One region of the Streptomyces sp. NPDC034086 genome, then DNA from elsewhere that is predicted to be linked to it. Evidence: predicted binding sites of a transcription regulator. Region 1 holds the regulator's gene; each other region holds the start of a gene.

Region 1 (7,120 bases):
AGCACGGACGGCTTCACCGCCTGCCAGACGTCCACGTACGGGTGGCCCACGACCAGCACGTCCGGCGAGGTCACGGAGGCCGCGATCCGGGACTCCTTGGACCCCGGCACCAGGTGGTCCACCAGCACGCCGAGACGGGCGTCCGGGCCCGGGGCGAACTCCTCCACCACGGCCACCAGGTCGTCGACGCCCTCCAGGTACTCCACCACCACGCCCTCGATCCGCAGGTCGTCGCCCCACACCCGCTCGACCAGTTCCGCGTCGTGCCGCCCCTCCACGTAGATCCGCCCGGCGCGCGCCACCCGGGCCCGCGCCCCCGGGACGGCGATCGAACCGGAAGCCGTACGGGCCGGCGCGGCGGGCCCCCGCGAGGGGCGGGTCAGGGTCACCACGGCGCCGTCCAGGAGGAAGCCGCGCGGCTCCAGCGGGAAGACCCGCCGCTTGCCGAAACGGTCCTCCAGGGTCACGGTGCCCGCCTCGCACGCCACCACCGCGCCGCAGAAGTCCGTACCCGCCACCTCGACCACCAGGTCCGGGTCGGCCGGCACCTCCGGCACGGCCTTGGCGCGCTTCCACTGCGGGGTCAGGTCGGGGGAGTACTCACGCATCCGGCCGACACTAGGAGAGCCGGCGCCCTCACGCCTCCGACACGCCGAACCGGCCCGCCAGTGTGGCGCGTTGCGCACGCACGAAGTCCGCGTCCACCAGCGCTCCGTGACCCGGCACGTACACCGCGTCGTCCCCGCCCAGGGACAGCAGCCGGTCCAGGGCGGCCGGCCACTGGCCCGGCACCGCGTCCCGGCCCGCCTGGGGCTCGCCCGACTCCTCGACCAGGTCCCCGCAGAACACCGCCTCCCGCTCGCCCGGCACGAAGACCGCCAGGTCGTGCTGGGAGTGCGCGGGCCCCAGATTGGCCAGCAGCACCTGCACCCCGCCCAGCTCCAGGGTCCACTCGCCCGACACCAGGTGCCGCGGCGCCCGCAGCAGCCCGGCCGCCTCGGCGGCCTCCGCCTCCGCCAGGCCGTGCCGGACCGCGCTCGCCCGCACCTCCTCGCGGCCCGTGGGCGCCGACAGCAGCCGGTCCAGGCCGACCGCCCCGAAGGACTCGGCGCCCGCGAAGGCCGCTCCGCCCAGCACGTGGTCGAAATGTCCGTGCGTGAATGCGATATGGGTCACGCGGCGGCCCGTCAGCCGCTCCGCCTCGGCCCGCACCAGCGCCCCCTCGCGCACCGAGGACCCGGGGTCGACCAACAGCACCGACTCGTCGCCCACCACCAGCCCCACCGTGCAGTCCCACACCGGCAGCCGCCGCCGGCCGACCCGTCCGGTGACCCGTTCCCAGCCCGCCTCTTCCCAACGCACGTCCATGCGTCGACGCTACCCTGGCGGGCCGCCCTTGCCCGGGGCGTACTACCCGGCCGTACACTGACCGGGGGATGTCTGGCACTCAGACGCGCAGAGTGCCAACAAGCCAGCGCCGGCCCCCGACGGCCAGACCGACGACCGACCCGCATCCGGAGGTGTGCGCGATGCTCAGTGAACGCAGACTCGAGGTATTGCGCGCCATCGTCCAGGACTACGTGGGGACGGAGGAGCCCGTCGGCTCCAAGGCCCTCACCGAACGGCACCGGCTGGGCGTCTCGCCCGCCACCGTCCGCAACGACATGGCCGTGCTGGAGGAGGAGGGCTACATCGCCCAGCCCCACACCAGCGCCGGCCGGATCCCCACGGACAAGGGCTACCGGCTCTTCGTCGACAAGCTCGCGGGCGTCAAGCCGCTGTCGAGCCCCGAGCGCCGGGCCATCCAGAACTTCCTCGACGGCGCCGTCGACCTCGACGACGTGGTCGGGCGCACGGTGCGGCTGCTCGCGCAGCTCACCCGCCAGGTCGCCGTCGTCCAGTACCCGTCGCTGACCCGCTCCACCGTGCGGCACGTCGAGCTGTTGTCGCTGGCCCCGGCCCGGCTGATGCTCGTACTGATCACCGACACGGGGCGCGTCGAGCAGCGCATGGTCGACACCCAGACGCCCTTCGGCGAGAACTCCCTCGCCGATCTGCGGGCGCGGCTCAACAGCAGGGTCGTGGGCCGCCGGTTCACCGACGTCCCGCAGCTGGTGCAGGACCTTCCGGAGTCGTTCGAGATGGAGGACCGGGCGACCGTCACGGCCGTCCTCGCGACCCTTCTCGAAACGCTGGCCGAGGAGGCGGAGGAGCGGCTGATGATTGGCGGCACCGCCAACCTCACTCGCTTCGGACATGACTTCCCCTTGACGATCAGGCCGGTGCTGGAAGCGCTCGAGGAGCACGTGGTGCTCCTCAAGCTGCTCGGCGAGGCCGGAGAGTCGGGAATGGCCGTACGGATCGGGCACGAGAACGCCTACGAGGGGCTCAACTCCACGTCGGTCGTGTCCGTCGGCTACGGTTCGGGCGGCGAAGCAGTCGCCAAACTCGGCGTGGTCGGACCGACCCGCATGGACTACCCCGGAACGATGGGAGCGGTACGCGCAGTGGCACGTTACGTCGGACAGATCCTGGCGGAGTCGTAAGTGGCCACGGACTACTACGCCGTACTCGGCGTGCGCCGCGACGCATCGCAGGACGAGATCAAGAAGGCCTTCCGCCGCCTCGCCCGTGAACTCCACCCGGACGTGAACCCGGACCCGAAGACGCAGGAGCGCTTCAAGGAGATCAACGCGGCCTACGAGGTCCTCTCGGACCCGCAGAAGAAGCAGGTCTACGACCTCGGCGGCGATCCGCTGTCCTCCTCGGGCGGCGGTGGCGGCGCGGGCGGCTTCGGAGCGGGCGGCTTCGGCAACTTCTCCGACATCATGGACGCCTTCTTCGGCCAGACCTCGCAGCGCGGCCCGCGCTCGCGGACCCGCCGCGGCCAGGACGCCATGATCCGCCTGGACCTGGAACTGGACGAGGCCGCCTTCGGCACGACCAAGGACATCCAGGTCGACACGGCCGTCGTCTGCGGCACCTGCACCGGCGAGGGCGCCGCCCCCGGCACCTCGGCGCAGACCTGTGACATGTGCCGCGGCCGCGGCGAGGTCTCCCAGGTCACCCGGTCCTTCCTCGGCCAGGTCATGACCTCGCGCCCCTGCCCGCAGTGCCAGGGCTTCGGCACCGTGGTCCCGACCCCGTGCCCCGAGTGCGCGGGCGACGGCCGGGTCCGCTCCCGCCGCAGCCTCACCGTCAAGATCCCCGCCGGTGTCGAGAACGGCACCCGGATCCAGCTCGCGGGCGAGGGCGAGGTCGGCCCCGGCGGCGGCCCCGCCGGCGACCTCTACGTGGAGATCCACGAGCTGCCGCACCCGACCTTCCAGCGGCGCCAGGACGACCTGCACTGCACGGTCACCATCCCCATGACGGCCGCGGCCCTGGGCACCAAGTGCCCGCTGGAGACGCTGGACGGCATGGAGGAGATCGACATCCGGCCCGGCACCCAGTCCGGGCAGGCCATCCCGCTGCACGGGCGCGGCGTCACCCACCTGCGCGGCGGCGGCCGGGGCGACCTGATCGTCCACGTCGAGGTCACCACCCCCGGCAAGCTCGACGCCCAGCAGGAGGAGCTGCTGCGCCAGCTCGCCAAGCTGCGCGGCGAGGAGCGGCCGATGGGGCAGTTCGCCCCCGGCCAGCAGGGCCTCTTCAGCCGCCTGAAGGACGCGTTCAACGGCCGCTGAGGCCTCCGGGAACCCGTACGCGGCCCGGTCCGGGGACACCCCGGGCCGGGCTCCGTGCTTCCCGGAACACGGCACGCGTCGATTCCCGGACACCGCCGGGGAACGGACTATGCCAGGCGGAAGCGACGGTTCGGCGCGGTGCCCGGGACGTGGCACGATGCGTCCATGTCCTCCGCGCCGAACGGTCTCCACCCGTACCCGATCGTGCAGGCTCCCATGGCGGGCGGCGCCTCCTGCCCGCCGCTCGTCGCCGCCGTGTGCGAGGCCGGCGGGCTCGGCTACCTCGCCGGCGGGTACAAGACCGCCGACGGCATGTACCAGGAGATCAAGCGGACCCGCGGCCTGACCCGGCGGCCCTTCGGCGTCAACCTCTGCATGCCGCAGACCGGCTACGTCGACCCGGCCGCCGTCGAGACCTACCGCGGGCAGCTGGCCGGCGAGGCCGGCTGGTACGCGGTCTCGCTCGCCGCGGAGGACATCATCGGCACCGGCGACGACGGCTACGAGGCCAAGCTCGCCATCCTGCTGGAGGACCCCGTCCCGGTGGTGTCCTTCACCTTCGGCACCCCCGCGCCCGAGGTCCTGGAGCGGCTGCGCCGGGCCGGCACGCACACCGTCGTCACCGTCACCTCGGCCGACGAGGCCCGTACCGCGCAGGCGGCCGGCGCCGGCGCCGTCTGCGTCCAGGGGATCGAGGCGGGCGGCCACCAGGGCACCCATCGCGACGACCCGCAGACCGACGGCACGGCCGGCGTCGGCCTGCTCGCGCTGGTCGCGCAGGTACGCGAGGCCGTGGCCCTGCCCATCACCGCCGCGGGCGGACTCATGCGGGGCGCGCAGATCGCGGCGGTGCTCGCGGCCGGCGCGGAGTCGGCGCAGCTCGGCACGGCCTTCCTGGCGTGCCCGGAGTCGGGCGCGCACCCGCTGCACAAGCGGGCGCTGACCGACCCGATGTTCGCCCACACGGAACTGACCCGGGCCTTCTCCGGCCGGCCCGCGCGGGGCCTGGTCAACCGCTTCATGCGGGAGCACGGGCCGTACGCCCCGGCCGCCTACCCCCAGGTCCACGACATGACCTCGGGCCTGCGCAAGGCCGCCGCCGCGGCGGGGGACCCGCAGGGCATGTCCCTGTGGGCCGGGCAGGGGCACCGGCTGGCCCGGGCGCTGCCGGCCGGGGAGCTGGTGGAGGTGCTGGTGGCCGAACTGGCCGAGGCGCAGAACGCGTTGAAGGTATTGCAGATGAGGAGAGCGTCATGACGGCCCCCGTGTTCGTGGTCGAAGAGGTTCCGGCGGGGCCGGAGTTCGTGCTGGAGGGCCCCGAGGGCCGGCACGCGGTGTCCGTGAAGCGGCTGAACCCGGGCGAGGACGTGGTCCTCACCGACGGGCGCGGCCGGTGGACGGAAGGCGTGGTCAAGGCGGCGGAGGGCAAGGACCGCCTGGTCGTCATGGACCTGGAGTCCGTGCACGAGGAGCCGGAGCCCGACGTGCGGATCACCGTGGTGCAGGCCCTGCCCAAGGGCGACCGGGGCGAGGTGGCCGTCGAGACGATGACGGAGACCGGCGTCGACGCCATCGTGCCGTGGCAGGCCTCCCGGTGCATCACCCAGTGGCGCGGTGACCGGGGAGCGAAGTCCCTGGCCAAGTGGCGTTCGACGGCCCGGGAGTCGGGCAAGCAGTCGCGCCGGGTCCGCTTCCCGGAGGTGGCCGAGGCGATGTCCACGAAGCAGGTGGCCGCGCTGCTGGAGCGGGCCGACCTGGCGGTGGTGCTGCACGAGGACCGCGACGCCCCCTCGGCGGCGCTGGCCACGGTTCCGCTGCCGGAGAAGGGGTCCGTGGTGCTGGTGGTCGGCCCCGAGGGCGGGGTCTCGCCGGAGGAGCTGGCCGCCTTCGCCGCGGCCGGGGCGCTGCCGTACCGGCTGGGCCCCTCGGTGCTGCGCACGTCGACCGCCGGCACGGCGGCGACGGCGGTGCTGCTGGCGCGCACGGGGCGCTGGTCGTAGCGGGCCGCCCGGGGCGGTCCGGGCGGCGGGCGGCGCACGGGCGCCGCACCGCCCCCGGGCGGCGGGGCCGGCCCGGTAGCATGCCCCGACCGATCAACGTCACGGGAGGCGCAGCAATGGCCGGGGAACCGCAGGCGGACTGCCTGTTCTGCAAGATCGTCGCGGGGTCCGTCCCGGCGACGCTGGTCCGCGAGAGCGAAACGACCGTCGCCTTCCGGGACATCAACCCGCAGGCGCCTACCCACGTGCTCGTGATCCCCAAGGCGCACTACCCCGACGCGGCCTCCCTCGCCGCCGCCGAGCCGGGCGTGATCGCCGACATACTGCGTGAGGCCGGGGAGATCGCCGCCGAGGAGGAGATCGCCGACAGCGGCTACCGGGTGGTGTTCAACACCGGCGCCGGCGCGGGCCAGACCGTCTTCCACGCGCACCTGCACGTCCTCGGGGGCCGCGGCCTCCAGTGGCCGCCCGGATAAGCCGTGTCCGTACGCGAGTTCGTGGTCCTGGGCACCGCCAGCCAGGTCCCCACCCGGCACCGCAACCACAACGGCTACCTGCTGCGCTGGGACGGCGAGGGCATCCTCTTCGACCCGGGCGAGGGCACGCAGCGCCAGATGCTGCGGGCCGGGGTCGCGGCGCACGACATCGACCGGATCTGCGTCACGCACTTCCACGGCGACCACAGCCTCGGCCTGGCCGGGGTGATCCAGCGGATCAACCTCGACCAGGTCCCGCACCCAGTGACGGCGCACTACCCGGCCTCGGGGCAGAAGTTCTTCGACCGGCTGCGGTACGCCACCGCCTACCGGGAGACCGTACGGCTCCTGGAGGAGCCGGTCGCCTCGGACGGGGTGCTCGCGCGCGGGCCCTCGTACGTCCTGGAGGCGCGGCGGCTCTCGCACCCGGTGGAGTCCTTCGGCTACCGGGTGACCGAGCCGGACGGACGCCGGATGGTCCCCGCGCTGCTCGCGCGGCACGGGATCAAGGGCCCCGACGTCGGCCGGATCCAGCGCGAGGGGCGGCTGGAGGGCCCCGAGGGCGAGGTCACGCTGGAGGCCGTCAGCGAGCACCGGGCGGGGCAGCGGTTCGCCTTCGTCATGGACACCCGGCTCTGCGAGGGCGTGGACGCGCTGGCGGAGGGCTGCGACATGCTGGTCATCGAGTCGACCTTCCTCGACGCGGACGTCCGGCTGGCCACCGACCACGGCCACCTCACCGCCGGACAGGCGGCGCGGGTGGCGCGGGACGCGGGCGTACGGCACCTGGTGCTGACGCACTTCTCGCAGCGGTACGCGGATCCGGTGGATTTCGAACGCGAGGCCCGCGCGGCGGGGTTCGAGGGGGAGCTGACGATCGCGGCGGACCTGGGACGGGTGGCCCTGCCCAAGCGGTAGGAGGAACGCCGGGTGGGGGTGTTCCTCCAGTGACGCTGGG
Region 2 (7,120 bases), on a different contig from region 1:
ACCAGGTTCGCCTTGCGCGCGACGCCGTACGTGGCGCCGGCGACCGTGCCCGCGACGTGCGTGCCGTGGCCGTTGCAGTCCTGGCCCCGCTGGCTCGCGCCGTCCGGCATCGCGTCGAACCCGAACGTGGCGCGGCCGCCGAACTCCTCGTGCAGGTAGTCGATGCCGGTGTCGAGGATGTAGGCGGTCACTCCGGCGCCGCTGCCGCGGACGGTGAAGTCGTTGTCGAGCGGCAGCGGCCGCTGGTCGATGCGGTCCAGGCCCCAGGAGGAGGACGGGGCCCTGCTCACGCTCGGCTCGCCGGGCATCGGCACGGAGGCCGCCTTCGTGTTCTCCTCGACCGCCTTCACCCCGACGGTCGACCGGAGGGCGTCCAGCTGGAGCGCGGTGAGCGGGGCCGCGAAGCCGTTGAGCGCGGCGGAGTAGACGTGCTTCGGCTTCAGCCGGAGCTTCTCCGCCAGCTTCGCCGCGTCCACACCCTTGTCGAGGGTGACGATGTACTCGCCGGGCACGGCGTCGGCGGACGTCTGCAGCGGAGCCGGAGTGGGCTCGGGCGCGGCGGCGGACGCCGTGCCGGCGGCCACCGGGGCGAGGGCGAGGACGGTGGCGGTGGCTACACCTGCGATGAGGCGCATGGGGGAACTCCCGAGGGGAAGGGGTGACATGAGGCGCCGCCCTCTCGCGGGGTCCGCGGAACGCGTCCCTGAAGGCGGCCGTCCTCTTCATCGGTCCTCCGGGCAGAGGGACTTGAACCGCCTTCCCCGCTTGGCCGACGGGCCGGGCGGGGTCCGTCGGCCGTTCGCCGCAGCCGCTGGAGAAAGGATCCTTCCCGCTGCCGTCCGGGGCTTCGGCCCGCCGGGCCGCCCGCTCGCGCGTTCGGGAACTTCACCCGTACGGGCAGTCACCCGTCGAGGGGGCGCACTCGTTGTTCACTCCCGCCCGGAGCCGCCACGCCGCCGGGGTCGTTGACCGGCCCGGGCCGTGCGTGATGGCCTCACGGTCATGCGCACTCGCCCGAGCCTGCCCCTGCCGGTGGCCGTCGCCGCCGCCGCACTGGCCGCCGCAGCCGTACTGCCCGCCCTGCCCGCCCACGCCGTCACCCCGCCCGGCCCCGCGTCCGCCCGTGCCGTACCGGCGCCCGAGCACCCCTCGTACATCGTCACCGTGCACGAGGGGCTCGACCCGGCCGTGGTCGCCGAGGCGTACGGGATCCGGCCGACGCACGTCTACCGCGACGCGGGCAACGGCTTCGCCGCCCGGCTCTCCCCGGACCAGGTGCGGGCCCTGCGGGACACCCCGGTGGTGGAGTCCGTCGAGGAGGACGGCGAGGCCAGGGGCGTGCCCGCCTGACCGGGGCTACGGCCGTTGCACGCTCAGCCGCTCGACCTCGTACGACATCTCGCTGACCTCCGGGCCGGGGGCGGGGTGGTAGCGGCCGGCGCAGACGGACAGGTTGACGATCAGGTACGCGTGCCAGCCGCGGCCGACGCCCCGGCCGTCGGAGTAGACGCGGCGGCCGTTGACCCACCAGACGACGGATCTGCGGCCGAACTCCACCTTCAGGTCGACCCATCTGCCGGGCCCGACGCCCGGGTCGCGGTAGTAGCGGTGGGCCTCGCGGACGTGGTTGGACAGCTCCAGCAGGTCGGGGTTGTCGGGGTGGTACTCGAAGACGTCGATCTCCTGGCCGCCGTCCCGCCAGGTCCAGATGGCGGGCCAGGCGCCCGTCTCCTGGGGCAGCCGGACCCGGGCCTCCAGGACGTCGCCGGTGCGGACCTCGAAGCCCTCGTCGCTGCCCTCGGTGGTGAGCAGGCCGGCGTCCCAGTTGCCGTCGGGGCGACGGGTCGCGCGGAAGGTGCCGGTGCGGCTGTAGGCGGGGTCGGGGGTGAGGTGGTCGAGCTTGTTGTCGCCGGGGTTGACGGGGCCGCCGTCGGGATAGGCCCAGGAGCGGCCCGCCACCCACTGGGTGGTGGAGGAGAAGTCGGCGGTGAAGACGGACGAGAGGCGGCGCGGCATCACGCGCCGTAGCCATGCGGGCAGGTGCGGGGACATACGGGGCCTATGCCCGGTACGCACCCGGACGCACCGTCATCGTGACGGCCGGCGGTGGCACGGAGGCGCTCCCGGCGCAGCGCGCCGCGCGCCGCACGCCCCCCGGGTGCGGGGGGCGCGGCGGTGGGGGGCGCGGCGGTGGGGGACGGCATGCTGTCGGTCACCGGGACGGTCGCGGTCTCCCGGGGCGACGCGGCCGGCGGAGGCGGGGCACGCGCACGCGACAGCCCCGTCCGCCTCGGACCCGCCTTCCCCTGACCGGCGGTCCACCGGGCGGGGAGCCGTCACCCCGGGCACGGGTTCCTGTTCCCGGTCAGCTCCGCGCGCTGCCTGCGGCACGCCGGGACGCGGGGCCCCGCGCCGCCTCGACGAAGGCGCGGATCAGCTCCGGGGACTTCACCCCGCGCTCGCGCTCGACCCCGCTGGAGACGTCCACGCCCCAGGCGCCGGTCGCCGCCACCGCCTCGCGGACGTTGTCCGGGGTCAGCCCGCCGGCCAGCAGCCATCGCCCCTCGGGCGCCGTGAACTCCTCCGAGCCCCAGTTCCAGGGCTTGCCGGAGCCCGGGTCGGGGGCGTCGATGAGCAGCAGGTCCTCGCCGTGGCCTCCGCAGCGCTCGACGTGCTCGGCGGTGGCGCGCAGCAGCGTACGCCCCGGAGCGCGCAGCTCCTCGTAGTACGCGGCGGGCTCGTCCCCGTGGAGCTGCACGCCGCGCACGCCGCTCTCCTCCGTCAGCCGGCGCACCTCCTCGACGGACTGGCCCCGGAACACCCCGACGGTCAGCACCCCGCCCGGCACCCGCGCGGCGAGCTCCCGGGCCTCGGCGGCGCCGATGGTCCGGGGGCTGCCGGGCGCGAAGACGAACCCGACGGCGTCGGCCCCGGCCGCCACGGCCACGTCGACGTCATGGGCGGTCTTCAGCCCGCAGATCTTCACGAAGAGAGCACTCATGCCTCCAGTCAACCAAACCCCCCGATCGCCTACGGACCTGACCTGTTCGTCACGGACGAGTCCGCCTTCGATGAGGGAGATCACCTGCTTCTGGGGCCCTCCCCGCACGGATACCGGTCCCGCAGGACGGTGTCCTTCGGTGAGCCGCTGCCCGTCCCGGAGCCGTTCTGCTTCGAGCGGGACACCACCGGCTTCTCGGCCGGGCCGGAAAACGCCCGAGGGCGGCGCCCCCTCCGTGAGGAGGGGGCGCCGCCCTCGGTACGAGAACAGCCGATCAACCGGAGGCCGGAGCCGGGGGCCGATCAGAAGTCCATGTCACCGCCCGGCATGCCGCCCGGAGCGGCGGCGGCCTTCTCCGGCTTGTCGGCGATGACGGCCTCGGTGGTCAGGAAGAGCGCGGCGATGGACGCGGCGTTCTGCAGGGCGGAGCGGGTGACCTTCGCCGGGTCGATGATGCCCTCGGCGATCATGTCGACGTACTCGCCGGTCGCGGCGTTCAGACCGTGGCCGACGGTCAGGTTGCGCACCTTCTCGACGACGACGCCGCCCTCGAGACCACCGTTGACGGCGATCTGCTTCAGCGGGGCCTCCAGCGCGAGCTTCACGGCGTTGGCGCCGGTCGCCTCGTCACCGGTGAGCTCGAGCTTCTCGAAGACCGAGGAGGCCTGGAGCAGGGCCACGCCACCGCCGGCGACGATGCCCTCCTCGACGGCCGCCTTCGCGTTGCGGACGGCGTCCTCGATGCGGTGCTTGCGCTCCTTGAGCTCGACCTCGGTCGCGGCACCGGCCTTGATGACGGCCACGCCGCCGGCCAGCTTCGCGAGGCGCTCCTGGAGCTTCTCGCGGTCGTAGTCCGAGTCGGAGTTCTCGATCTCGGCGCGGATCTGGTTGACGCGGCCCTGGACCTGGTCGCTGTCACCGGCACCGTCGACGATGGTGGTCTCGTCCTTGGTGATGACGACCTTGCGGGCGCGGCCGAGCAGGTCGAGACCGGCGTTCTCCAGCTTGAGGCCGACCTCCTCGGAGATGACCGTGCCGCCCGTGAGGATGGCGATGTCGCCGAGCATGGCCTTGCGGCGGTCGCCGAAGCCCGGGGCCTTGACGGCGACGGACTTGAAGGTGCCGCGGATCTTGTTGACGACCAGGGTCGACAGGGCCTCGCCCTCGACGTCCTCGGCGATGATCAGCAGCGGCTTGCCGGACTGCATGACCTTCTCCAGGAGCGGCAGCAGGTCCTTGACCGAGCCGATCTTGGAGTTGACGATCAGGATGTACGGGTCGTCCAGGGACGCCTCCATACGCTCCATGTCGGTGGCGAAGTACGCCGAGATGTAGCCCTTGTCGAAGCGCATGCCCTCGGTGAGCTCCAGCTCCAGACCGAAGGTCTGGGACTCCTCGACGGTGATGACGCCTTCCTTGCCGACCTTGTCCATGGCCTCGGCGATGAGCTCGCCGATCTGGGTGTCGGCGGCGGAGATGGAGGCCGTGGAAGCGATCTGCTCCTTGGTCTCGACATCCTTGGCCTGGGCCAGCAGGGCAGCCGACACGGCCTCGACGGCCTTCTCGATACCGCGCTTGAGGGCCATCGGGTTGGCACCGGCGGCCACGTTGCGCAGACCCTCGCGGACGAGCGCCTGGGCGAGGACGGTCGCGGTGGTCGTACCGTCACCGGCGACGTCGTCCGTCTTCTTGGCGACTTCCTTGACCAGCTCTGCGCCGATCTTCTCGTACGGGTCCTCGAGCTCGATCTCCTTGGCGATGGAGACGCCGTCGTTGGTGATCGTGGGGGCGCCCCACTTCTTCTCAAGGACGACGTTGCGACCCTTGGGGCCAAGGGTGACCTTGACGGCGTCGGCGAGCTGGTTCATGCCACGCTCGAGACCGCGCCGGGCCTCCTCGTTGAACGCGATGATCTTGGCCATGGTGAAGTGGTCCTCCCGGACAGGGGTGGATTGCTCCGGACCGCGCCCGCGCCCGCGACGGACGGCCTGCGGACCCGGCGGTTCCTTCCCGCCGGACCCTGCGGGCCTCACCGACCCGGTCCTCGTCTTAGTAGCACTCTCACCCGGAGAGTGCTAACGCCAATGATTAGCACTCGACCCCCGCGAGTGCAAGCGGCTTCGGGCAACACGCGGGCGGGACCGGGCCGGGACGCAGGAGGGGCCCACACCCTGTCCAGGATGTGGGCCCCTCGTGCGTGCGTGCGTGCGTCGGTGGCCGATCGCGTTCGCTCCGGCTCAGCCGGCCGCGAGCTTGACCATGTCCGCCTGCGGACCCTTCTGGCCCTGCGAGATCTCGAACTCGACCCGCTGACCCTCTTCGAGGGTGCGGTACCCGTCCATCTGGATGGCGCTGTAGTGGACGAACACATCCGCACCACCGTCGACCGCGATGAAGCCGTAGCCCTTCTCCGCGTTGAACCACTTGACGGTGCCCTGAGCCATGCCTAACTCCCCTATTACTGGCCCTTGCGCGGGACCGCACTTCGCGGTCCCGGGTCAGAACTTGCGCCGGAACGCCTCGACCGCGGCTGAATGTATCTGCACCGGTGCTGTCAGCAACAGGTCAATCCGACGAGAAATCTGGACACGCGGAAACCTTGAAATAGAGTGAAAATTTGGAATATTCCAGGGCAACTCGGGCCAGACAAGCGGCACCAAAGGCCCAAAAGGCGCGCGTATGTTGACTCAATGTCAACCATCCGTCGGCCCGCTCATATGCGGCGGGCAAGAACAGCGGAGGGGACTGCCCCAACTCTACCGCGCCCAATCAAGCAGAATTGCCCCCTCCGTTTATGACGGAGGGGGCAATTCTGATGCGGAAGATCAGCAGCCGCCGGCCACGGCGGGAATGATCGAGACTCCGGCGCCGTCCGGCGTCGCCGCCTGCAGGCCGCCCTCGAAGCGCACGTCGTCGTCGTTGACGTAGACGTTCACGAAGCGGCGCAGCTTGCCCTGGTCGTCCAGGACGCGCGCGGCGATGCCCGGGTGGTCCTTCTCCAGGGACTCGATGACCTCGGCGAGGGTCGCGCCCTCGGCCGGGACCTCGGCCTTGCCGCCGGTGTAGGTGCGCAGGATGGTGGGGATGCGGACGTTGACGCTCATGGCGCTACTGCCTTTCCGGTAGAGCAGGGGGAGATGGTCAGGCCAGGCCGGCGGCGCGGAACGCGTCCAGGCTGGGGCGGATGGTGGCGGTCTGGCCGCTGTCCGCGGCCACCGCCTCCAGGGTCTTGAGGCCGTCACCGGTGTTCAGGACCACGGTGGTCAGCGCCGGGTCGAGCTGCCCGTTCTCGATCAGCTTCTTCGTCACGCCGACGGTCACGCCGCCCGCGGTCTCGGCGAAGATGCCCTCGGTCTGGGCCAGGATCTTGATGGCCTCGACGACCTGCTCGTCGTTCACGTCCTCGACGTAGCCGCCGGTGCGCCGCGCGATGTCCAGCACGTACGGGCCGTCCGCCGGGTTGCCGATGGCCAGGGACTTGGCGATGGTGTTCGGCTTCTGGGGGCGGACCACGTCGTGACCGGCCTTGAAGGCGGTCGACACCGGGGAGCAGCCCTCGGCCTGGGCGCCGAAGATCTTGTACGGCTTGTCCTCGACGAGGCCGAGCTTGATCAGCTCCTGGAGACCCTTGTCGATCTTCGTCAGCTGGGAGCCGGACGCGATCGGGATGACGAGCTGGTCGGGCAGCCGCCAGCCGAGCTGCTCGCAGATCTCGTACGCCAGGGTCTTGGAGCCCTCGCCGTAGTAGGGGCGCAGGTTGACGTTGACGAAGCCCCAGCCCTCGCCCAGCGGGTCGCCGATGAGTTCGGAGCAGAAGCGGTTGACGTCGTCGTAGTTGCCCTCGATGCCGACCAGGTCACCGCCGTAGACACCGGCCATGACGACCTTGCCCTGCTCCAGGTCGTGCGGGATGAACACGCAGGAGCGGAAGCCGGCGCGGGCGGCCGCGGCGCCGACGGCGCCGGCCAGGTTGCCGGTGGAGGAGCAGGAGAGGGTGGTGAAGCCGAAGGCGCGGGCGGCCTCGACGGCGATGGCCACGACGCGGTCCTTGAAGGAGTGCGTCGGGTTGCCGGAGTCGTCCTTGACGTAGAGCTTGCCGGTGACGCCCAGCTCCTTGGC
Region 3 (7,120 bases), on a different contig from region 1:
CGACAGGTCGAAGCGCGCGGGGTGCAACGCGGCCCGGCCGGTGGTCATGTCGATGTCGCGGCCCAGCCGGTGCTTGCCGCTCAGGAAGCCGGACGCCAGCGGGCTCCAGGTCAGCACGCCCATGCCGTAGCGACGGGCGACCGGCAGCACGTCCCGCTCGATGCCGCGCGCGAGGATCGAGTACGGCGGCTGCTCGGTGCGCGGGCGCGGCAGGGCGCGGCGTTCCGCGACGTGGTGCGCCTCGGCGATCTGCTCGGCGGGGAAGGTGGAGCAGCCGAAGGCCCGGATCTTCCCGGCCCGGACCAGGTCACCGAGGACGGACAGGGTCTCCTCGATGTCGGTCGAGGGGTCGGGACGGTGCACCTGGTAGAGGTCGATCCAGTCGGTGTCGAGGCGCCTCAGGCTGTCCTCCACGGCCCGTGTGATCCAACGCCGCGAGTTGCCGCTGCGGTTGCGGCCCTCACCCATCTGGAAGTGCACCTTGCTGGCGAGCACGACGTCGTCCCGGCGCCCCTTGAGCGCCTTGCCGACGATCGTCTCCGACTCGCCGGCGGAGTACATGTCGGCGGTGTCCACGAAGTTGATGCCGTGGTCGAGGGCGGTGTGGATGATCCGGACGCAGTCGTCGTGATCCGGATTGCCGATCGCACCGAACATCATCGTGCCGAGGCAGTACGCACTCACCTCGATGCCGGTCCCACCCAGGTTTCGATATCGCATGGTCATACCGGCGGACTGTAGGAGTTGGAGCGCGCTCTAGGTCAAGGGGGTTTCGGGGGCGGGGCTGTTCCGGCGGGGCGGGGTTTCGGGGGCGGGGGCTGCGGAGGTGGGCGGGGTTTTGGGGGCGGGGTCCTGGCGGGGCGGTATCAGGGCTGGTTTGGGGGTTTCCCGTCAGTCCCATCGTCCTTCCGTGTCGGGCCGGTCCCTCAAGGGCGCTCCTTCGTCGCGTCGCTACGCGATGGCCTTCGGCCACCCTTGACCGACCGTCCCGCCCCGGAAAGACAAGGACTGCCGAGAACCCCCCAAAGAAACGGGACGGTCCAGAGGAGAAGCACTCCCGAATCAGCGATGAGACGGGGCGACCGGGCGTCGCCCGTGTCCCCATGCGGGCCCCCAAAGACCCTCGGCGGGCCACCCCCACGCACCAGATCGCTACGCGCTCCCCATGGCATAGCGTCCGACGACCGTCCGGGGCCGATCCCTGCACGAAATGTCGATGAGGGCCCCATTCGGGAACGGTGGGCGCGTCAGATCGCTACGCGCTCCTCCCGGCATAGCGTCCGGCCGCCGTCGGGGGCTGATCCCTGCATGAAATGTCGATCAGAACCCCATTCGGGAGCGGTGGGCGCGTGAGATCGCTACGCACTCCTCATTTCTCGGCGGGCTCGGCCGTCAGGAGGGTGAGCAGTCCCGGGAAGCGGGTCTCGATGTCGGCTCGGCGCAGTGCCGCCATCCGGCTGTTGCCCCGGTCGACCTGGCGGACCAGTCCAGCCTCCCGCAGGGTGCGGAAGTGGTGGGTGACCGTCGCCTTGGAGACGGGCAGGGCGAAGGAAGCGCAGGTGCGCGCCGTGCCGTCAGGGGCGGCCGCCAGCTCACGCACCACCCGGCGGCGCAGCGGGTCGGCGAGCGCGGACAGCACTTTGCCGAGCTCGATTTCCTCGACGGCCGGGTGGCCCTCGTCGTCGGGCATGGCGGCCACCTCCTCTCCGTAGGTATGGATTGGATCTTACCTTTGCGGGCTGCTAGCGTCCGATAGGTACGAACTCAGTCGTACCTATCTCTGGGGGAGAACTCTGATGGATCAGCTCGTCACCGTCGTGGGCGTCGCCCGCCCCAAGCCCGAACGCGCCGGGGAGCTCATGGACTTGCTGCTCTCCTTCGTCGAGCCCACCCGGCAGGAGCCCGGCTGCCTGGAGTACCACTTCCACGAGGACTGCGAGGAGCCGGGCGTCTTCGTCTTCTACGAGGTGTGGCGCAGCCAGGCCGACCTGGACGCCCACCTGGCGCTGCCGCACCTGCGGGACTTCTGGGAACACCGGATGGACTACCTGGCCACTGACCTGGAACTGCGCTTCGTGAACATGCGCAGCCCCCATGGTCACTAGTCGTGTGGTCCTGATCGACATGTGGTGCGGGTACCAGCCCAGGACGCGGGCCGGACGCTATGCCGGGAGGAGCGCGTAGCGATCTGACGCGCCCACCGCTCCCGAATGAGGTCCTGATCGTCATTTCCTGCAGGGATCGGCCCCGGACGGTCGCCAGACGCCAAGCCGACGGGAGCGCGTAGCGATCTGACGCGCCCACCGCTCCCCGATGGGGCTCTGATCGACATTTCGTGCAGGGATCGGCCCCGGCCGGTCGCCAGACGCTAAGCCATGGGGAGCACGTAGCGATCAGGCGCGTGGGGGTGGACCGCCGAGGGTCTCTGAGGGGCCCGGATGCCCGGCGGACCGACGCCCGACCACCCCGCCTCATCAGTGATACGGGAGCCCTTCCCCTCTGGACCGTCCCGTTTCTTTGGGGGCTTCCCGGCAGTCCTTGTCTTTCCGGGGCGGGACGGTCGGTCAAGGGTGGCCGAAGGCCATCGCGTAGCGACGCGACGAAGGAGCGCCCTTGAGGGACCGGCCCGACACGGAAGGACGATGGGACTGACGGGAAACCCCCAAACCAGCCCTGATACCGCCCCGCCGAACCCCCGCCCCCGAAACCCCGCCCACCTCCGCAGCCCCCGCCCCCGAAACCCGCCGCCACATCCGACCCCGCCTACACCCCCGCCCCCACCACCGGGGTGATCGTCGTCTCCGCCGGGTCGTGGGCGTCGGCTTCGCGTTGGCGTTCCGCGCTGTCGCTGATGCGCAGGAGCAGGGCGATCATGATCCAGTTCGCCAGCAGTGACGAGCCGCCCTTCGCCAGGAACGGCAGGGCCTTGCCGGTCAGGGGGATCAGGCCCGTCACGCCGCCGGCGACCACGAAGACCTGGAGCGCCAGTGCCGCGGCCAGGCCCACCGCCAGCAGCTTGCCGAACGGGTCCCGCGCGGCCAGCGCCATGCGCAGCCCCCGCTGCACGAGCAGGGCGTAGACGAACAGGACGGCCATGACCCCGGCCAGCCCGAGTTCCTCGCCCACCGTCGTCAGGATGAAGTCGCTGCGGCCGGCGAACTTGATCAGCTCCGGGTGGCCCATGCCGAGGCCGGTGCCGGAGACGCCGCCGGTGCCGAAGCTGAACAGGGCCTGCGCGGACTGCTCCGAGTTGAGGCCCTGCGGAGGGTTCGGCGAGTAGATCGCCAGGGGGTTCAGCCAGGCGGCGACACGTGCCTTGACGTGGGGTTCCGTCGAGCCGACCACGAAGGCGCCCGCGGCCGCCATGAGCAGGCCGCAGACGATCCAGCTGGTGCGCTCGGTGGCCACGTACAGCATCACCACGAAGACGCCGAAGAAGATCAGCGAGGTGCCGAGGTCGCGCTCGAAGACCAGGACGAGCAGCGACAGGATCCACACGGTGATGATCGGGCCGAGCTGGCGCATCGGGGGCAGGCGCAGGCCCAGGAACTTGCGGCCGGTCAGGGCCAGGGAGTCGCGGTGGACGACCAGGTAGCCCGCGAAGAAGATCGCGATCATGATCTTCACGAACTCGCCCGGCTGGAGCGAGAAGCCGAAGAGGATGATCCACCGCTTCGCGCCGTACGTGTCCGCGCCGAAGAACGCCGGTGCGATCAGCAGGACCAGGGCGACGGCCATGGTGATGTAGATGAACCGCTGGAGCAGCCGGTGATCGCGCAGCAGCGCCACGACGAGGATGCAGGCGGCGACCCCGACCACCGTCCACATCAGCTGGTCGGGTGCGTTCGCCGTGGAGTCGAACCGCTCGATGTAGCCCTGGTCGAGCCGGTGGATCAGGACCAGCCCGAGCCCGGTCAGCAGCATGGCGAGCGGGAAGACCAGCGGGTCCGCGTACGCCGCGAACCGGCGGATGCCCAGGTGTCCCACCAGGGACAGCAGGGTCAGGCTGATGACGAAGCCGGCGAGGTGCTGCGGCAGCTCGCCGTTCATGGCCAGTCCGGCGCTGACGTGGCCGAAGACGGCGATGCCGATGACCAGGACGAGCAGCAGTGCTTCGGTGCGGCGGCGGGCGCCCGCCGCCGTCAGCGGCCTCAGTCCGCGCACGGGACGCCGCCGCCGCCGAGGGCGTTCCGCTCCCGCCGCGGAGGGGGCGGCGGCGGGGCGGATGACCGGGCGGCGGCGGGGGAAGGAGAAGAGGACGGCGCGGCGTCCGGCGCACCCGGGGTCGTCACAGTGGTCGGCCGGGGGCCGATCTGCTCGGCAATGAGGCGCTTTATCTTCATATCTTCTACGACGTCGACGCCCTCCCCGAGGTTGCTTTCGGAATGCCTCATTCCGAATCCCTCGCCGCGCCGGCCCCTCGCCGCGCCGGCCCCTCGCCGCGCCGGCCCCTCGCCGCGCCGGCCCCTCGCCGCGCCGGCCCCTCGCCGCGCCGGCCCCTCCGCCGCGCGGGCCCCCCAACCCGGCGGGCTCCTGCGGAGGTATTCGGCCAGCTTGCGCGCGTCTTCGGCCGCGAGGGCGGCCCCGCCCCAAGCGCCGCATACCGGGCGGAGGTGCCCCGGCGTACCGGTGCGGGGCCGGGCGGTCCCGGCGGCGTCGGGGTTCAGCCGAACGGGGGGTTCGGCGGCCGGAATACGTGGAACCGGTGGACCGTGTTGGCACTCCGCTTGACCGAGTGCTAATCGCCGGAATAGTCTCGCACCTGGCACTCGCCCCTGGTGAGTGCCAACACAGCGACAGGCAGGTCCGGCACCCGCGACGACGGATCGACCTGGTCGCCACCTCAGACAGTTAACCCCGGATCTCCGAAGGGGGAGGTCGGATCGTGACGACCGCCAGCTCCAAGGTTGCCATCAAGCCGCTTGAGGACCGCATCGTGGTCCAGCCGCTCGACGCCGAGCAGACCACGGCCTCCGGCCTGGTCATCCCGGACACCGCGAAGGAGAAGCCCCAGGAGGGCGTCGTCCTTGCGGTCGGTCCGGGTCGCTTCGAGGACGGCCAGCGTCTCCCGCTGGACGTCAGCGTCGGCGACATCGTGCTGTACAGCAAGTACGGCGGCACCGAAGTGAAGTACAGCGGCGAGGAGTACCTCGTCCTCTCGGCCCGCGACGTCCTCGCGATCGTCGAGAAGTAATTCTCTTCTCCAGTTTTGCTTTGAGCTGCGCCCCTGGTCACCCTGCTGATGCCGGGCGGCGAGGGGCGTAGTTCGTTTCAGGCGGTCGCGGTGAGCGGCCGAGGATCGCAACGAGAGGGCGGAACCGCTCCCATGCCCAAGATTCTGAAGTTCGACGAGGACGCCCGTCGCGCCCTTGAGCGCGGCGTCAACAAGCTTGCCGACACGGTCAAGGTGACGATCGGCCCCAAGGGCCGCAACGTCGTCATCGACAAGAAGTTCGGCGCCCCCACCATCACCAACGACGGTGTCACCATCGCCCGCGAGGTCGAGCTGGACGACCCGTACGAGAACCTGGGCGCGCAGCTCGTGAAGGAGGTGGCGACCAAGACCAACGACATCGCGGGTGACGGCACCACCACCGCGACCGTGCTGGCCCAGGCGCTCGTCCGCGAGGGTCTGCGCAACGTCGCCGCCGGCGCCTCCCCGGCCGCCCTGAAGAAGGGCATCGACGCCGCGGTCAAGGCCGTGTCCGAGGAGCTCCTCGCGACCGCCCGCCCGATCGAGGACAAGTCCGACATCGCCGCCGTGGCCGCGCTCTCCGCGCAGGACGCCCAGGTCGGCGAGCTCATCGCCGAGGCGATGGACAAGGTCGGCAAGGACGGTGTCATCACCGTCGAGGAGTCCAACGCCTTCGGTCTGGAGCTCGAGTTCACCGAGGGCATGGCCTTCGACAAGGGCTACCTGTCCCCGTACATGGTCACCGACCAGGAGCGTATGGAGGCCGTCCTCGACGACCCGTACATCCTGATCAACCAGGGCAAGATCTCCTCCATCCAGGACCTCCTGCCGCTGCTGGAGAAGGTCATCCAGGCGGGTGGCTCCAAGCCGCTGCTGATCATCGCCGAGGACGTCGAGGGCGAGGCCCTCTCCACCCTCGTCGTCAACAAGATCCGCGGCACCTTCAACGCGGTCGCCGTCAAGGCCCCCGGCTTCGGTGACCGTCGCAAGGCGATGCTCCAGGACATGGCCACCCTCACCGGTGCCACCGTCATCGCCGAGGAGGTCGGCCTCAAGCTCGACCAGGCCGGTCTGGACGTCCTCGGTTCCGCGCGCCGCGTGACCATCTCCAAGGACGACACGACCATCGTCGACGGCGGCGGCAACGCCGCTGACGTCGCCGGCCGCGTCAACCAGATCAAGGCCGAGATCGAGTCCACGGACTCCGACTGGGACCGCGAGAAGCTGCAGGAGCGCCTGGCGAAGCTCGCCGGCGGCGTCTGCGTCATCAAGGTCGGCGCCGCTACCGAGGTGGAGCTCAAGGAGAAGAAGCACCGCCTCGAGGACGCCATCTCGGCGACCCGCGCCGCGGTCGAGGAGGGCATCGTCTCCGGCGGTGGCTCCGCGCTCGTCCACGCCGTCAAGGTCCTCGAGGGCAACCTCGGCCTGACCGGCGACGAGGGCACGGGCGTCGCGGTCGTCCGCCGCGCCGCGGTCGAGCCGCTGCGCTGGATCGCCGAGAACGCCGGCCTCGAGGGCTACGTCATCACCTCGAAGGTCGCCGAGCTCGACAAGGGCCAGGGCTTCAACGCCGCCACCGGCGAGTACGGCGACCTGGTCAAGGCCGGCGTCATCGACCCGGTGAAGGTCACCCGCTCCGCCCTGGAGAACGCCGCTTCCATCGCCTCCCTGCTGCTTACGACCGAGACCCTGGTCGTCGAGAAGCCGGCGGAGGAGGAGGCCGAGGCCGGTCACGGCCACGGTCACGGCCACAGCCACTGACGCTGACGCCGCAGGCACACGAGAGGCCCCCGTCCCGCCGTTCCGTACGGCGGGGCGGGGGCCTTCCCGTCACCCCGGTTCAGGGCCGCGGGCTCATGAACCCGCCGACCCCATCGGGTCCATCCCCAGCTGGCGCATCATGCCCATGACGTCGTAGTGCCACCA

What was found. Region 1 encodes HrcA, which represses chaperone genes, less so after heat shock. Its sites were predicted from a motif close to TTNGCACTCNGNNNNNCNGAGTGCNAA; they were not measured.
Region 2: the regulator HrcA is predicted to act here: its motif matches at 5,090-5,116, upstream of groL (chaperonin GroEL).
Region 3: the regulator HrcA is predicted to act here: its motif matches at 4,716-4,742, upstream of groES (co-chaperone GroES).

Annotation. Positions count from the first base shown of each region.
Region 1 is NZ_JBVISM010000007.1:265,600-272,719, reverse strand. It holds gene ACZ514_RS19160 (DUF3097 domain-containing protein) at 1-608, opposite strand, end outside; gene ACZ514_RS19155 (MBL fold metallo-hydrolase) at 637-1,368, opposite strand; gene hrcA (heat-inducible transcriptional repressor HrcA) at 1,530-2,546, shown strand; gene dnaJ (molecular chaperone DnaJ) at 2,547-3,686, shown strand; gene ACZ514_RS19140 (nitronate monooxygenase) at 3,852-4,943, shown strand; gene ACZ514_RS19135 (16S rRNA (uracil(1498)-N(3))-methyltransferase) at 4,940-5,686, shown strand; gene ACZ514_RS19130 (histidine triad nucleotide-binding protein) at 5,803-6,162, shown strand; gene ACZ514_RS19125 (ribonuclease Z) at 6,166-7,080, shown strand.
Region 2 is NZ_JBVISM010000015.1:111,235-118,354, reverse strand. It holds gene ACZ514_RS27150 (S8 family peptidase) at 1-635, opposite strand, end outside; gene ACZ514_RS27145 (protease inhibitor I9 family protein) at 1,003-1,350, shown strand; gene ACZ514_RS27140 (LamG domain-containing protein) at 1,357-2,052, opposite strand; gene ACZ514_RS27135 (phosphoribosylanthranilate isomerase) at 2,366-3,001, opposite strand; gene groL (chaperonin GroEL) at 3,304-4,923, opposite strand; gene ACZ514_RS27125 (cold-shock protein) at 5,239-5,445, opposite strand; gene ACZ514_RS27120 (MoaD/ThiS family protein) at 5,827-6,105, opposite strand; gene thrC (threonine synthase) at 6,143-7,120, opposite strand, start outside.
Region 3 is NZ_JBVISM010000002.1:72,937-80,056, forward strand. It holds gene ACZ514_RS05740 (aldo/keto reductase) at 1-720, opposite strand, end outside; gene ACZ514_RS05745 (ArsR/SmtB family transcription factor) at 1,370-1,690, opposite strand; gene ACZ514_RS05750 (putative quinol monooxygenase) at 1,797-2,105, shown strand; gene ACZ514_RS05755 (FtsW/RodA/SpoVE family cell cycle protein) at 2,764-4,164, opposite strand; gene groES (co-chaperone GroES) at 4,886-5,194, shown strand; gene groL (chaperonin GroEL) at 5,327-6,955, shown strand; gene ACZ514_RS05770 (ester cyclase) at 7,049-7,120, opposite strand, start outside.